DNA from 2 places in the Streptomyces sp. NPDC058308 genome. Region 1 is predicted to be linked to the other one. Evidence: predicted binding sites of a transcription regulator. Region 1 holds the regulator's gene; the other holds the start of a gene.

The links. Region 1 encodes HspR, which represses chaperone genes until heat shock. Its sites were predicted from a motif close to TTGAGNNNNNNNNNCTCAA; they were not measured.
Region 2: the regulator HspR is predicted to act here: its motif matches at 3,591-3,609, upstream of lon (endopeptidase La).

What each region holds. Positions count from the first base shown of each region.
Region 1 is NZ_JBHVZA010000013.1:222,855-230,056, reverse strand. Features, by position in the region: gene grpE (nucleotide exchange factor GrpE) at 1-627, shown strand, start outside; gene dnaJ (molecular chaperone DnaJ) at 670-1,860, shown strand; gene ACFVYL_RS19940 (heat shock protein transcriptional repressor HspR) at 1,862-2,326, shown strand; gene ACFVYL_RS19935 (hypothetical protein) at 2,434-2,934, shown strand; gene ACFVYL_RS19930 (LuxR C-terminal-related transcriptional regulator) at 2,983-3,963, opposite strand; gene ACFVYL_RS19925 (LuxR C-terminal-related transcriptional regulator) at 4,122-5,114, opposite strand; gene ACFVYL_RS19920 (helix-turn-helix transcriptional regulator) at 5,111-6,100, opposite strand; gene ACFVYL_RS19915 (hypothetical protein) at 6,243-6,407, shown strand; gene ACFVYL_RS19910 (hypothetical protein) at 6,404-6,760, shown strand; gene ACFVYL_RS19905 (pyridoxamine 5'-phosphate oxidase family protein) at 6,902-7,202, opposite strand, start outside.
Region 2 is NZ_JBHVZA010000008.1:36,091-43,292, reverse strand. Features, by position in the region: gene ACFVYL_RS13295 (response regulator transcription factor) at 1-477, opposite strand, end outside; gene ACFVYL_RS13290 (spermidine synthase) at 543-1,220, opposite strand; gene ACFVYL_RS13285 (rhomboid-like protein) at 1,386-2,297, shown strand; gene ACFVYL_RS13280 (methyltransferase) at 2,337-3,371, opposite strand; gene lon (endopeptidase La) at 3,632-6,052, shown strand; gene ACFVYL_RS13270 (lysozyme) at 6,115-6,948, opposite strand.

The DNA.
Region 1 (7,202 bases):
GCGCCGAAGGCTGCCGAGCCCTCCACCGAGGAGGGCGCGGCGGCCCCGGCCGGGGACGCGGAAAGCAACAAGACGTCCGCACAGGACGTGGGCCTGACCGCCCAGCTGGACCAGGTGCGCACCGCGCTCGACGAGCGCACGGCGGACCTCCAGCGGCTGCAGGCCGAGTACCAGAACTACCGCCGTCGGGTGGAGCGGGACAAGGTGACGGTGAAGGAGATCGCTTCGGCGAACCTCCTCTCCGAGCTCCTCCCCACCCTCGACGACATCGGCCGCGCCCGTGAGCACGGCGAGCTGGTGGGCGGCTTCAAGTCGGTGGCCGAGTCCCTAGAGACCGTCGTCGCCAAGCTGGGGCTGCAGCAGTTCGGCAAGGAGGGCGAGCCCTTCGACCCGACGATCCACGAAGCCCTGATGCACAGCTACGCACCGGACGTCACCGAGACGACGTGCGTCGCGATCCTGCAGCCGGGGTATCGCATCGGCGAGCGCACCATCCGCCCCGCGCGGGTGGCCGTCGCCGAGCCGCAGCCCGGCGCGCAGACGGTCAAGGGCGAGACGGCCGAGGGCGACGCCGCCGAGCCGGCCGAGCCGACGGACAAGGACAGCGGTGGCCCGGACGAGGGCTGACGTTGCACTGACGAGGGAGTACCGAAAGGGGGTACGTCGAGGATGAGCACCAAGGACTTCATCGAGAAGGACTACTACAAGGTCCTCGGCGTCCCCAAGGACGCCACCGAAGCCGAGATCAAGAAGGCGTACCGGAAGCTCGCCCGCGAGAACCACCCGGACGCCAACAAGGGCAACACCAAGGCGGAGGAGCGCTTCAAGGAGATCTCCGAGGCGAACGACATCCTCGGCGACCCCAAGAAGCGCAAGGAGTACGACGAAGCGCGTGCCCTCTTCGGCAACGGAGGATTCCGGCAGGGTCCCGGAGCCGGCGGCGGCTCGTTCAACTTCGACCTGGGCGACCTCTTCGGAGGCGGCGCCCAGGGCGGCGGTGGAGCGGCCGGCGGCTTCGGGGGCGGTCTCGGTGACGTCTTCGGGGGCCTGTTCAACCGCGGCGGCGCGGGTGCCGGATCCGGTACGCGTACGCAGCCGAGGCGCGGCCAGGACATCGAGTCCGAGGTCACGCTGAGTTTCACGGAGGCGGTGGACGGCGCGACGGTGCCGCTGCGCATGTCCTCCCAGGCGCCCTGCAAGGCGTGTTCCGGCACCGGCGACAAGAACGGCACACCGCGCGTGTGCCCGACCTGCGTCGGTACGGGCCAGGTCTCGCGGGGCGGGGGCGGCGGGTTCTCCCTCACCGACCCGTGCATGGACTGCAAGGGCCGCGGGCTGATCGCCCAGGACCCGTGCGAGGTCTGCGGCGGCAGCGGCCGCGCCAAGTCGTCCCGGACGATGCAGGTGCGGATCCCGGCCGGTGTCTCGGACGGGCAGCGCATCCGCCTGCGCGGCAAGGGCGCGCCCGGTGAGCGGGGCGGTCCGGCCGGCGATCTGTACGTGGTCGTGCATGTCGACGCCCACCCGGTCTTCGGCCGCAAGGGCGACAACCTCACGGTCACGGTGCCGGTCTCGTACCCCGAGGCGGCGCTGGGCGGCGAGGTGAAGGTGCCCACCCTGGGCGGCCCGCCCGTCACCCTGAAGCTGCCCGCCGGCACGCCCAACGGCCGTACGATGCGGGCCCGCGGAAAGGGCGCGGTCCGTAAGGACGGCTCCCGGGGCGATCTGCTCGTGACGGTGGACGTCGCCGTTCCGACGTCGTTGAGCGACGAGGCGAAGGAGGCCCTGGAGTCCTACCGCAAGGCGACTGCGGGCGACGACCCGCGGGCAGAACTGTTCCAGGCCGCGAAGGGAGCATGAGATGGACGGCCGTCGTCGACAGCCCGGACTGGGCAGGGCGTACCAACTCACCGACGAGACACCGGTGTACGTCATTTCGGTGGCCGCCCAGCTCTCCGGCCTGCATCCGCAGACCCTGCGTCAGTACGACCGCCTGGGTCTCGTCTCCCCGGACCGCACCGCGGGCCGGGGCCGGCGGTACTCCGCCCGCGACATCGAACTGCTGCGCACCGTGCAGCAGTTGTCGCAGGAGGAGGGCATCAACCTGGCCGGCATCAAGCGCATCATCGAGCTGGAGAACCAGGTCACCGCACTCCAGTCACGCGTCGCGGAGCTCACCGCGGCCGTGGAGGGCGCCGCCAGCGCCATGCAGCAGCGTGAAGCGGCGGTGCACGCCTCGTACCGTCGCGACCTCGTCCCCTACCAGGACGTGCAGCAGGCGAGCGCGCTGGTGGTGTGGCGTCCCAAGCGGGCGACCGAGCAGTAGGTTTCGGCGGATTCAGTACCCTGAGGCAGGGCCGGGAGGCGATGATCTCCCGGCCCTGCCTTGATGTCTGATGGGAACTACCCGGGGGAGTTGAGCCGAGCGTGGCCATGGTGGGGCTGTTCTGGATCGCCGAGGGCGATGTGTACGTGGGCGCGAAGCCGGCCGGGCTCGCCCCCGGGGTGCGGCTGACCCCGGAGGGCGTACTGGCCCTGGGTGACGGCCAGTCCGCCATGTGGCCGTGGGAGGACGTGCACGCGCTGACGGTCGACGACGTCCCGGTGAAGTCCCTGCGGCGGCACGTGAGCACGGCGGTCGACCTGGTCCTCACGGTCGGCCTCGGCGGCGGCGACGAGGCCCCCACGATGACGGTGCGGCTCGCGGCCCCCGACGGCGACACGAAACTGACGGCGTACACGGCGGCGGCGGTCGGCTACTCCCGAACGGAGTACGACCTCTCCCGCGCCCTGCTCTCCCGCCTCACGGAAGGCGCGGGCACCCTGATCACCACGCTGACGGCGATGGCGGACTGGGGCCGCCGCCACGAGGGCGGGTCGCCGCGGGCGGCGGAGCGGGAGAGGCTGTTGCGGGAGTGGGGTGCGGGGGTCTGAGGGGCGGGTGCCTCAGTGGTCCTGCCAGTGGTCCTGCCAGTGGTCCCGTCAGTGGTCCTGCTGGCGGGACAGGATTCCCGAGCGGTCGATGAGATAGCCGAGCTGGGCGCGGCTGCGGCTGCCCAGGGTGGCGGCCAGTTTGGCTATGTGGACGCGGGCGGTGCGGATGTTCATGCCGAGGCGGTCGGCTATCTCCGCGTCGGTGAGGCCTTCGACGAGGAGGCCGGCGACGGCGTGCTGGCGGGTGGTGACGCCGTTCTCGGAGGGTTCGGGGGCGGCCTGCGGCCACATGGGGGTGGCCAGGCGCCACAGCCGCCAGAACGTGGTGGCGAAGTACTCCACCAGGGCCGGGTGGCGGAGTTCGAGGGCGACGCTGCGGTCCCGGCTCGCCGGTATGAAGGCCACGGTGCGGTCGAAGACGAAGAGCCGGTCGGTGACCTCGTCGAGAGTGCGGGCCTCGGTGTCGCCGTCCAGTTGCTCGAAGTAGGCGAGTACGGGCAGGGAATGGCGCGTCGTGTGCTGGTAGAGGGTGCGCATGCGGCAGCCCCGGGTCAGGATCGCCTGGTCCCGGGGGAAGGCTTCGGCCAGGGTCTCGGGGGGCCGGGTGCCGCCGGGCTGGATCGCGAGGAACTCCTCCGTGACGTCGTTCATGGCCCGGTCTATGGCCGAGTTGATGCGGTCGAGGCCGTCGAGGACGGTGATGGTGGGCGCGCGGAGGCCCGAGTCGGGCTGTGCGTCGAGGCGGCGGGACGGTTCGGACGAGGCGCTGGGCCGGGCCTCGTGACAGTGCTGCTCCCTGATGCGGTCCTCCATGGTGCGAAGGAGCCGGGGCAGGGCGACGGCGGGGGCGGTGGGTTGCAGCCACTGCAGGCCGTCGAGGCCGGGCTGGAGGAGGCCGAGCTCCATGAGGCAGGGCGCCGGTTCGGTCTCGCTGTGGTGGATCCGGCCCTCGCGCACGGCACGGCTGTAGACGGAAAGTCCTGCCGTACAGAGCTCTTCGACGGCGTGCGGTGAGTGCTCCGTGGCCATGCGGGCCCCCTCCTGCCTGGTTGAAGCGTCGCGATTCTATGCAGGCGGGGACGGGGCGGGCCGGATGCCGTAGTTGAAGTGTCTGCTTCTGGACTGCGGCTTCTGCGCGTCTGGTGATGGGCGCCTGTGCCGTGCGCGCCGACCCGTGGAGAACACCGTCACCGATCTTGGCCGAGAATGCCCGACCGGCCGATCAGATAGCCGAGTTGGGCGCGGCTGCCGCTGCCGAGCGTGGCGGCGAGTTTGGCGATGTGGATGCGGGCGGTCCGGATGTTCATGCCGAGGCGCTCGGCGATGTCCGCGTCGGTGCAGCCCTCGACGAGGAGGCGGGCGATGTCGCGCTGGCGGGGGGTGACGCCGCTGCCCGCCGGGAGCGGGGCGCTGCGCGGATCCAGCGGGACGGCGAGGCGCCAGAGGCGCTCGAAGGCCGTCACGAAGTACTCGATGAGGACGGGGTGACGGATCTCCAGTGCCGCGGTGTGGTCCTTGTCCGCGGGGATGAAGGCCACGGTCCGGTCGAGCACGAAGAGGCGTTCGGGCACCTCCGCCAGCGTGCGGACCTCGGTGTCGCCGTCGAGTGTCTCGTGGTACGCGAAGACGGGTAGGGAGTGGCGCGTCGCGTGCTGGTAGAGGGTGCGCAGCCGGCCGCCTCTGGCGAGGACGCCGCGTACCTCCGACAGGAACTGGTCCAGTATCACCGGGGGCTGGACCCCGCCGGGCTGGATGGAGAGCATCTCCTGTCCGGGTCCCGCGCCGGAGCCGGGCCCGGACAGGGCGCGGCTCACCGCCTCCTGGATCTCGGGCAGTTCGCGCAGCACGGTGATGGCGCAGGGCGCGGAGCTCGGCACCGACCTGCGGGCCAACTCCATGAGCGGCTCGAACGCCGTGGCGAGGCGGGTCTCGCTGAGGCGTCGCGCGGCGATGCGCTGCTGGATGCCTTCGAGCAGCCGGGGCAGGGCTACCGCGGGCGGGGCCGGGAGGAGCCACCGCGGGTCGTCGGCGTCCGGGTGCAGCAGTCCGAGGGCGGCCAGACAGGGCAAGGGTTCGGCGTCCGCACGGGCCACGCGGTTCTCGCGCAGGGCGCGGGCGTAGAGCGCGGAACCGGCTTCGCAGAGTTCGTCGGGGCCGTGGGGGTGGGGCCCGGCGGTCACTTCGGGTGGCCCTGGTCGAGGATTCCCGACTGGGCGATGAGGTAGCCGAGCTGGGCGCGGCTGCCGCTGCCGAGGGCGGCGGCGATCTTGGCGATGTGGGCGCGGCAGGTGCGGACGTTCATGCCGAGGCGGCGGGCGATGGCCTCGTCGACGTGGCCATCGATGAGAAGTTTGGCGATGGAGCGCTGGACGCCGGTTATCCCGTCGGTCGAGGGCGCGTACGGTACCTCGTCGATCAGGGGAGTGGCCTTGCTCCACTGGTGCTCGAAGACCTTGGCGAGGTACTCGACGATCCCGGGGTGGCGCAGTTCCAGGGCGACCTGGCGGTCTTCGCGCGCGGGAATGAGAGCGACGGTGCGGTCGAAGATCATCAGTCGGTCGATCAGTTCCTCTAGGGTTCTGATCTGGACATTGCCCTTGGCCATGCGCGCCGCGTAGGCCAGGGTCCCCTGGCTGTGGCGGACGGTGTGCTGGTAGAGCGTGCGCATCGTGATGCCGCGGTCGAGTACCGTCTGTCCGCGCTGAAGTGCGACGGTGAGCGAGTCCTCGCTGCGGCCGCCGCCCGGCTGGGCGGTGAGGATTTCGAAGCTGCACTCGGCCGTGGCCCGCTCGATGGCGGCATCGATGTGCCGGCTGTTCTCCAGAACCGCGATCGAGGGGCTCGTCGGCTCGGACCGCGCGGTGATGGCCATGAATGGCTCGAAAATGTCTGTGAGCTGCACGGCGAGTCTCCGCCGGTCGCGGATCTCCCGCTCAAGGGGGTTGAGGCGCTGGGCGAGCGCGGCGGCGGGAGAAACCGGATGCAACCAGCCGCCGTCGTCCGGGTCGGGATGCAGCAGGCTGGATTCCAGGAGGCAGGGCGTGTTCTCGGCCTCGGAGCGGGCCAGGCGACCATTGGCCAGTGCATGGGCGTAGAGCCGCGAGCCCTCGTCACACAACGGCGTTGAGGGGTGAGGATGTGTCGGTTTGGTGCCTGTTGTTAGCAAATCTCCACCCCCCAGGGTCCTGAACGTGCAGGAACATGATGCATCGACCCTGTGGCTTTGACGTGCTCAATTGAGACATCGTCTCTAGAGCCGGGGGAGAGAAATCTACCAAGTGAGGACGAAGCCGATCATGTTTAAGCGCATGCTTCGCTCGGTGCTTGTCACCACCTTCTCCGTCGGGCTGGGCCTGGGCACGGTGACCACCCTGGATCTCTCCTGGAACAGCGGACCGGCTGGGGGGACCTCGGTCTCCGCAGCGAGGCCGGACCTGTCCTGGGACATGCTCCCGGAGGGTGGCCAGGCGTGAGCACCCCTCCCGATGACCGCACCTTCCGCCGGGAAATGGCCACCGCCTACCGCTCCGGCTGGCACTTCATCGACCTCGTGACCGCGATCCCCCACCGCGGCGACTCGTTGATGGTGACCCTGCTCGGCGAGCCGATCGTCGTCACGCGTGACGACGAGGAAGAGATCAGGGCCTACCGGTGCCTGCGCAGGCCCCGTGGCGCGCCGCAGCCCGTGCGCTGCGCCATCCGGTACGGGATGGTCTTCGTCAATCTCGACCGGCGCGACCACCAGGTGGTCGGCGGCCAGGACCAGCACGACCAGGGCGCCGCGAGCGCCTCGGACAACATCACAGCCACCCCCCGCAGTGCCTGACGCGATTCCCCCGTCGTTTTAAATCGCGCAGGCGCTTCCCCCAGCAGCGGCGCCACCGTGGACCTGAACACGGTGGCGCCGCTGTGGTGTGCCCGGTGTGGTGGGCCCGGTGTGGTGGGCCCGGCCCGTTCCGGCCGCGGGCTACGCCTTGCCGAGCGCCCGGGTCAGCGTGATCTCGATCAGGACGCGGTCCGGGTTGGGTGACGGCCTGCGCTCGTAGCGCTCCTCGTAGCGGAGCTCCGCTTCCTCGATCGCCGCCGGTTCCCTCCTGATCACCGCCCGCCCCTCCAGCGTCGCCCACCGCCGGCCCTCGAACTGGCAGACCGCCACCCGCGCCCCGGGCCCGTCCGGGCCCGCCGCCGCGAGGATGTTCAGGACCTTCCGGCTGGTCCTGCGGGCGAGGACCCGGGCGACCCCCGCCGCCGGGTCGTACGTCACGCCG
Region 2 (7,202 bases), on a different contig from region 1:
GATCTCCAGCTCGCCCAGGCGCAGGATGCCGCTGCGGGGCGTGGTCGCGGCGAGCGCGGCCCGCTCGACCCTGCGCAGCAGGACGTGCACCCGGGCCGCGAGCTCCCGCATCGAGAACGGCTTGGTCATGTAGTCGTCAGCGCCGACCCCGAGCCCGACCAGCATGTCCGTCTCGTCGTCACGCGCGGTGAGCATGAGGACGGGGACGGGACGCTGCGCCTGCACCCGGCGGCACACCTCCAGGCCGTCGAAGCCCGGCAGCATGATGTCCAGGATCAGCAGGTCGGGCTGCCAGGCCTGGGCGGTGTCGACCGCCGACGGGCCGTCGCCCGCCGTTTGCACAACAAAACCCTCGGCACGCAGCCGGGCGGCGATGGCGTCGACGATCGTCGGGTCGTCCTCGACCACCAGCACCCGGCGCTGGGCGCCCGGCGTCGCCGCCGTGGCGCCGTTGTGGGAGGTGTGTGTCTGCTCCATCGCCCGCCCCTGACACTGATCGCTTGTGTTCGGTCAGCAGAGTACGGGTCGCGAAGCCACCTCGGCTACGCAGCCCTGACGCCGAGATGGACCACGTCCGGGACGCCTCGGGCAACGGGGATCTCTTCCGTCCGTACCCTCTGGAATCCGGCATTCCGTAGAGCGTCGTCGAAAGCGGACGAGGGTTGGGCGGACCATACGGCGAGCACTCCACCGGGGTTCAGACGGGCTTTGCAGGCGGCCAGACCGGCAGGCGAGTAAAGGGAGTTGTTGCCCTCCGTCACCGTCCAGTCGGGGCCGTTGTCGATGTCCAGACAGAGCGCGTCGTACGTCTCCGGGGCCTCGGAGACGTATGTGACGAGATCGGTGTGAAGAATCTGCGTACGTGGGTCGGCGAGCGCGGCACCGGACAGGTCGGCGAGCGGTCCTCCGGTGTGCCAGTCGATGATCGCCTGCTCGCGCTCGACGACGGCGACGCGTCCCCAGCGGGGGTCCGCGGCGGCGTGCGCGAGGGAGAACCCGACGCCGAGACCGCCGATGAGGAGGGCGGGGGACGGGCGGCCGTCGAGGGCATCGCGGGCCGCGTCGACGAGCAGCCGCTCGGAGCGGCCGTCGGAGGTGTCCATCAGGAAGCAGCCGTTGGCGATGATCTGCAGCAGCTCACCGTGGCGGCGCAGGACGACCTCTCCGTGCGGGCCCTCGCGCCGGTCGAGGACGACGGGGGCGGTGGTGTGGGTGTGCATGGCGGCAGCGTATTTCGGCGGGGCGCCCGAGCCCAGGTGATTTTCCCGGCGACGCAGAAGGCACCCCACGGGTTGCCTGTGAGACGCACCTCACGTGGCGCCTGTCATAGACAGCGGCGGAAAAGAGGGCAAAGGGTGGGGTGGGACGGAAGGAGCGCCTCACCCGTGAACCAGAGCGTGCGGCCCGCCGCGGCCGCGTCCGACGCGGCGACGCCGGGCACCCTGAACGGAATACCGCGACAGCCGGCGCACCGGCCCCCGCCGGGCCGGGCGCGCGCACCGCACTCCGGCCGCGACGCCCCGGACGTGGGGGTCACCGCCGTCGAGACCGCTGCCGCCGTCGGCGCCGCTGCCGTCGGCACGGCTGCCGTGCGGAGCCCTCGGCTGCGTTTCGTGGCGCGGCTCGGCCGGCTGCTGCCCACCCCCACCGGCACGCCGTTCACCTTCGGGTACGCGCTCGTGCTCGCCGCCACCTCGATGGTCGCCCAGTACGCCGATCCGGACCTCGTCTCCTCGCTCCTGCGCGGGTCGAGCACCGATGTGGCGCACCTCGCGCAGAACCCCGTCCTCGTCCTGGTCGCCAGCGCCCTGTGGATCGCGGGCGGCATCACGTCCCCGTACGCGGTCGGCTTCCTGCTGGTGCTCACCGCGCTGGAACGGCGCATCGGCGGCATCCGCACCGCGGCGGTCTTCCTCCTCGGCCACGTCGTCGCGACGCTCGTGACCGAGGTTCCGGTCGCCCTCTCGGTCCTGGCGGGCCATCTGCCCGACAGTTCGCTGCACCGGCTCGACTACGGCATCAGCTTCGGCGTGGCCGCCAGCGTCGGCGCGCTCGCGGGGCTCCTCACGCCGTGGCTGCGGTGGACCGTCCTCGCCGGGTTCGGCTGCATGCTGGTCGAGGACCTGATCGCCTTCACCGATCCGATGACCAACTGGGGTCACCTGCTCGCGCTCCTGATCGGCGTCGCCACCTGGCCGCTGATCGGGCTCGGGCGCCGGCCGGGCGGCCCGGTGCGCGGCGCACCGACCACAGGGCCGGGCCGCGGCCAGGAAGCCGGACCTCGTCGGGCACCGTGAAGCCGAAGTGCTCGTAGAAAGGGGAGGTTCAGAAGGGTCCTACGCCACCTCCGCCTCCACGATCGACGGGTGCATCTCGGTCGGCAGGATCCGTGTCAGCCGCAGCCCCGCCACCGTGAGCAGCGCCGAGAACTCGTCCTCGGTCCGCTCCTGGCCGTCAAGGACGGCCGACATCACCACGTCCAGAGTCTTGCCGAGGTGCGGTGCGTTGCCGCTGGGCAGCACGGCGTCGACGATCAGGAGACGCGCGTCCGGCGCCATCGCCGCGCGGCAGTTGCGCAGGATCCGCAGACAGCCGTCGTCCGGCCAGTTGTGCAGGACGTGCTTGATCACGTAGAGGTCGCCGCCCTCGGGGACTTCGGCGAAGAAGTCCCCGGCGTCGGCCCGCCACCTGCCCCGTATCGAGTCGTCATCGGCCAGCATGTGGGTGCTCACCGCGCCAGGACGGTCGAAGAGGATGCCCGTCAGGCCGGGGCGCCCGCGCAGGACCGCGCGCAGCAGCCCGCCGCGGCCGCCGCCCACGTCCACCACGGTGCCCTTCTCCGGGAAGGGGTACGTCCCGGCGATCACCGCGTCGATCGGGCCCGAAAGCGCTGCCATGCCGGTGTCGAACAGCTCCTCAAGCGCCGGGTCGTCGGCCAGGTGGTCGAAGAACGGCTTCCCGAAGATGCGCTCGAAGGACGGGCCCGCCTTGCGCACCGTCTCCTCCAGGCCCGCCGAGGTCCGCAGGAAGATCGAGTCGGTCAGCAGCAGGACGCCCTCGTGCAGGGAATTCGGCGCGTCCGTGCGCAGGGCGTCCCCGAGCGGCGTGAGGTGGAACGCGCCCGTCGCGTCCTCACGGAAGATGCCGCGCGTGGCGAGATAGCGCAGGACACGGCGCAGATGCCCGGCGTTGGTGTCGGTCAGTTCGGCCAGTTGTCCTGCGGTGCGCGGGCCCGCCGCGAGCCGGTCGGCTATCCGGCAGTGCGCCGCCGTGCGCAGCGCCGCCGAGAAGAGGTGCCCCAGCGCGTGCTCCACGAGCTCTCCGGCCACGTCCTGCGTGCCGTCGTCGCCGGTCCCCGGTGTGTCCACCATGGCTGCCCTCCGTGAGAGTCGGAGTGTCCACGGTCCCAACGGAACGGCCGCAGGGGAACGCCGCCCGGTGGACATCCGCACGCTGCGTGACTGGAAACCGTCCCTCGCCGCGCGCCCCGCGAACGGCTGCGGCGTCCGTCGTGCTCCGTCGTGTCCGGGCGTCTTCGGGTGATCGCTCACAGCGAACACGGTGGGGGAACACTTCGGAGCTCACAAGCATTGAGTCTGTATAGCTCAACTTGAATGCCGAAGGGGAGATCATGGCTACTGAGTCCACCACGTACACGTCGCTCACTCTGCCCGTGCTGCCGCTCGACGACGAGGTCGTCCTGCCCGGCATGGTGGTGCCGTTCGATCTGTCCGACGCGGAGGTGCGGGCCGCGGTGGAGGCGGCGCAGGCCGCCGCCCGGTCCAGCGGCGACAGCAAGCCGAAGGTGCTGCTTGTTCCGCGCATCGACGGGACGTACGCCGCGACCGGCGTCCTCGGCACCGTCGAGCAGGTCGGCCGGCTCTCCGACGGCGACCCCGGCGCCCTCATCCGCGGCCGCGGCCGGGTGCGCATCGGCGCCGGTACGACCGGTCCCGGCGCGGCCCTCTGGGTCGAGGGCCTCAAGCTCGACGATTCCGTGCCCGACCCCCTGCCGGGCGCCGTCACCGAGCTCGTCAAGGAGTACAAGGCGCTCGCCACCAGCTGGCTGAAGAAGCGCGGCGCCTGGCAGGTCGTCGACCGCGTCACGCAGATCGACGACGTCTCCGCGCTCGCCGACAACTCCGGCTACTCGCCGTTCCTCACCACCCAGCAGAAGATCGAGCTCCTGGAGACCGAGGACGCGGTCGCCCGTCTCAAGCTCGCCACCGAGCAGCTGCGCGAGCACCTCGCCGAGCAGGACGTCGCCGAGTCCATCGCCAAGGACGTGCAGGAGGGCGTGGACAAGCAGCAGCGCGAGTTCCTGCTCCGCCGCCAGCTCGACGCCGTCCGCAAGGAGCTGCGCGAGATCAACGGCGACAGCAAGGACGCGGCCGAGGAGTCCGACGACTACCGCGCCCGCGTCGAGGCCGCCGACCTGCCCGAGAAGGTCCGCGAGGCCGCCCTCAAGGAGGTCGACAAGCTGGAGCGCTCCAGCGACCAGTCGCCCGAGGGCTCCTGGATCAGGACGTGGCTGGACACCGTCCTCGAACTGCCCTGGAACGAGCGCACCGAGGACGAGTACGACATCAAGGGCGCCCAGGAGATCCTCGACGCCGAGCACTCCGGTCTGCAGGACGTGAAGGAGCGCATCACCGAGTACCTCGCGGTGCGCAAGCGCCGCGCCGACCGCGGCCTCGGGCTCGTCGGCGGCCGCCGCGGCGGCGCCGTGCTCGCGCTCGTCGGCCCGCCCGGCGTCGGCAAGACCTCGCTCGGCGAGTCCGTGGCGCACGCCATGGGCCGCAAGTTCGTGCGGGTCGCACTCGGCGGCGTGCGCGACGAGGCGGAGATCCGCGGCCACCGGCGTACGTACGTGGGGGCGCTGCCCGGCCGGATCGTCCGGGCCATCAAGGAGGCCGGGTCGATGAACCCGGTGGTGCTCCTCGACGAGATCGACAAGGTCGGCTCGGACTTCCGGGGCGACCCGGCCGCCGCCCTCCTCGAAGTCCTCGACCCGGCACAGAACCACACCTTCCGCGACCACTACCTGGAGGTCGAGCTCGACCTCAGCGACGTCGTCTTCCTCGCGACGGCGAACGTCCTCGAAGCCATCCCCGAGGCCCTCCTCGACCGCATGGAGCTCGTCAGGCTCGACGGCTACACCGAGGACGAGAAGGTCGTCATCGCTCGCGACCACCTCCTGCCGCGCCAGCTGGACCGGGCGGGCCTGGAGAAGGACGAGGTGACGCTGGACGAGAGCGCGCTGCGCAAGCTCGCCGGCGAGTACACGCGAGAAGCGGGCGTGCGCAACCTGGAGCGCTCCGTGGCGCGGCTGCTCCGCAAGATCGCCGCACAGCACGAACTGGGCGACAGGGAGCTGCCGTTCACGGTCACGGACGCGGACCTGCGCGAGCTCATCGGACGGCCGCACCACGTGCCCGAGTCCGCCCAGGACCCGGCCGAGCGGCGCACGGCGGTACCCGGTGTGGCCACCGGGCTCGCGGTCACCGGGGCGGGCGGTGACGTGCTGTTCGTGGAGGCGTCGCTCGCCGACCCGGAGACGGGGGCCTCGGGGCTCACGCTCACCGGTCAGCTCGGCGACGTGATGAAGGAGTCGGCGCAGATCGCGCTGAGCTTCCTGCGCTCGCACGGCGCCGAACTGGAGCTGCCCGTCGGCGACCTGAAGGACCGGGGCGTGCACATCCACTTCCCGGCGGGCGCCGTGCCGAAGGACGGCCCGAGCGCGGGCGTCACGCTGACGGCCGCCCTCGCGTCGCTGCTCAGCGGGCGCCTGGTCCGTACGGACGTGGCGATGACCGGCGAGATCTCGCTGACCGGCCGCGTCCTGCCGATCGGCGGCGTCAAGCAGAAGCTGCTCGCCGCGCACCGCGCCGGGATCACCACGGTGATCATCCCGAAGCGGAACGAGCCGGACCTCGACGACGTCCCCGCCGAGGTCCTGGAGAAGCTCGACGTGCACGCGGTCACGGACGTCCGTCAGGTGCTCGAACTGGCTCTCACCGAGGCCGAGGTGCGGGTCCCGGTCGCCGCGTAGGCCCGGGGCGGCACAGGGCGACGGCGGCCATCCCCGTACCGGGGTGGCCGCCGTCCGTGCGCTCAGCCGTTGGCGAGCGCCACCACCCGGTCGAGGGCGCCGTTGAACTTGTTGTGGTCGCCGACCGTCGGTCCCGACGAGGTGTACTGCCACATGGTCTGGAAGCCCCAGCCGGCCGGGAGTTCACCCGGGCTCGTGTCGTAGCGGGCGATCCAGAGCGGGTTGCTCGCGCCGAAGCCGCTGTAGTTGCCGGTGCACTGCTTCCACCAGCTGGTGGCCGTGTAGATGACGGCATCGCGGCTGGTGCGCGCCTTGTAGGTGGTGAGGAAGTCGCGGATCCAGCTGACCATCTCGGACTGGGACTTGCCGAAGCAGGCCGCCCCGTACGGGTTCCACTCGATGTCGAGGGCGCCCGGGAGCGTCCTGCCGTCCCGCGACCAGCCCCCGCCGCCGCTCGCGAAGTAGTTGGCCTGAGTGGCGCCGCTCGAGGTGTCGGGCGTCGCGAAGTGGTACGCGCCGCGGATCATGCCCACGTTGTACGAACCGTTGTACTGCTGGGCGAAGTAGGGGTTCTTGTACGAGGTGCTCTCGGTGGCCTTGACGTAGGCCCATTTCACGCCGCTGTTCCAGAGCGTCGACCATGCGACGTTGCCCTGGTGGCTGCTGACGTCGACGCCCTCGGTCTGCGTGGCGTCACCGCCGGCGGGCAGACCGCCCTGGCCGTCGTGTTCGATGACGCCCTGGCCGAGGCGGGCGGAGCCGCGTGCCGGGACGTCGTCCGCCCGGGCCGCTGTGGGGAGCGTCAGGAGGAGGGAGAGGGCGGACAGTGCTGCGAGGAGGACCCCCGCCGGCGACAAGCGCGAGCGGCGGGCCGTTCCGGGTCTGTGCACGGGCATGGGCGTGCCTCCGAAGGCCTCGGTGGTGCTCGGTGGGGACCTGTCGACATGTGAGTGGTGTGAACATGTCACTTGAAAAGCTACGCACGTAGACCGCCGCCAGGGAAGAGGGTCGGTCTTCTGCCGTTGGTCCACTCCTGTGACGGTGCCTTCGGGGCGGTACCGGCGTCACCTTGCGAAATACTGGTCAGGCCGCTGTCGCCACGGCCGCGGCGCGAGGTCCTTCCGGCGACAACTTTCAGAAACGGGAAAGC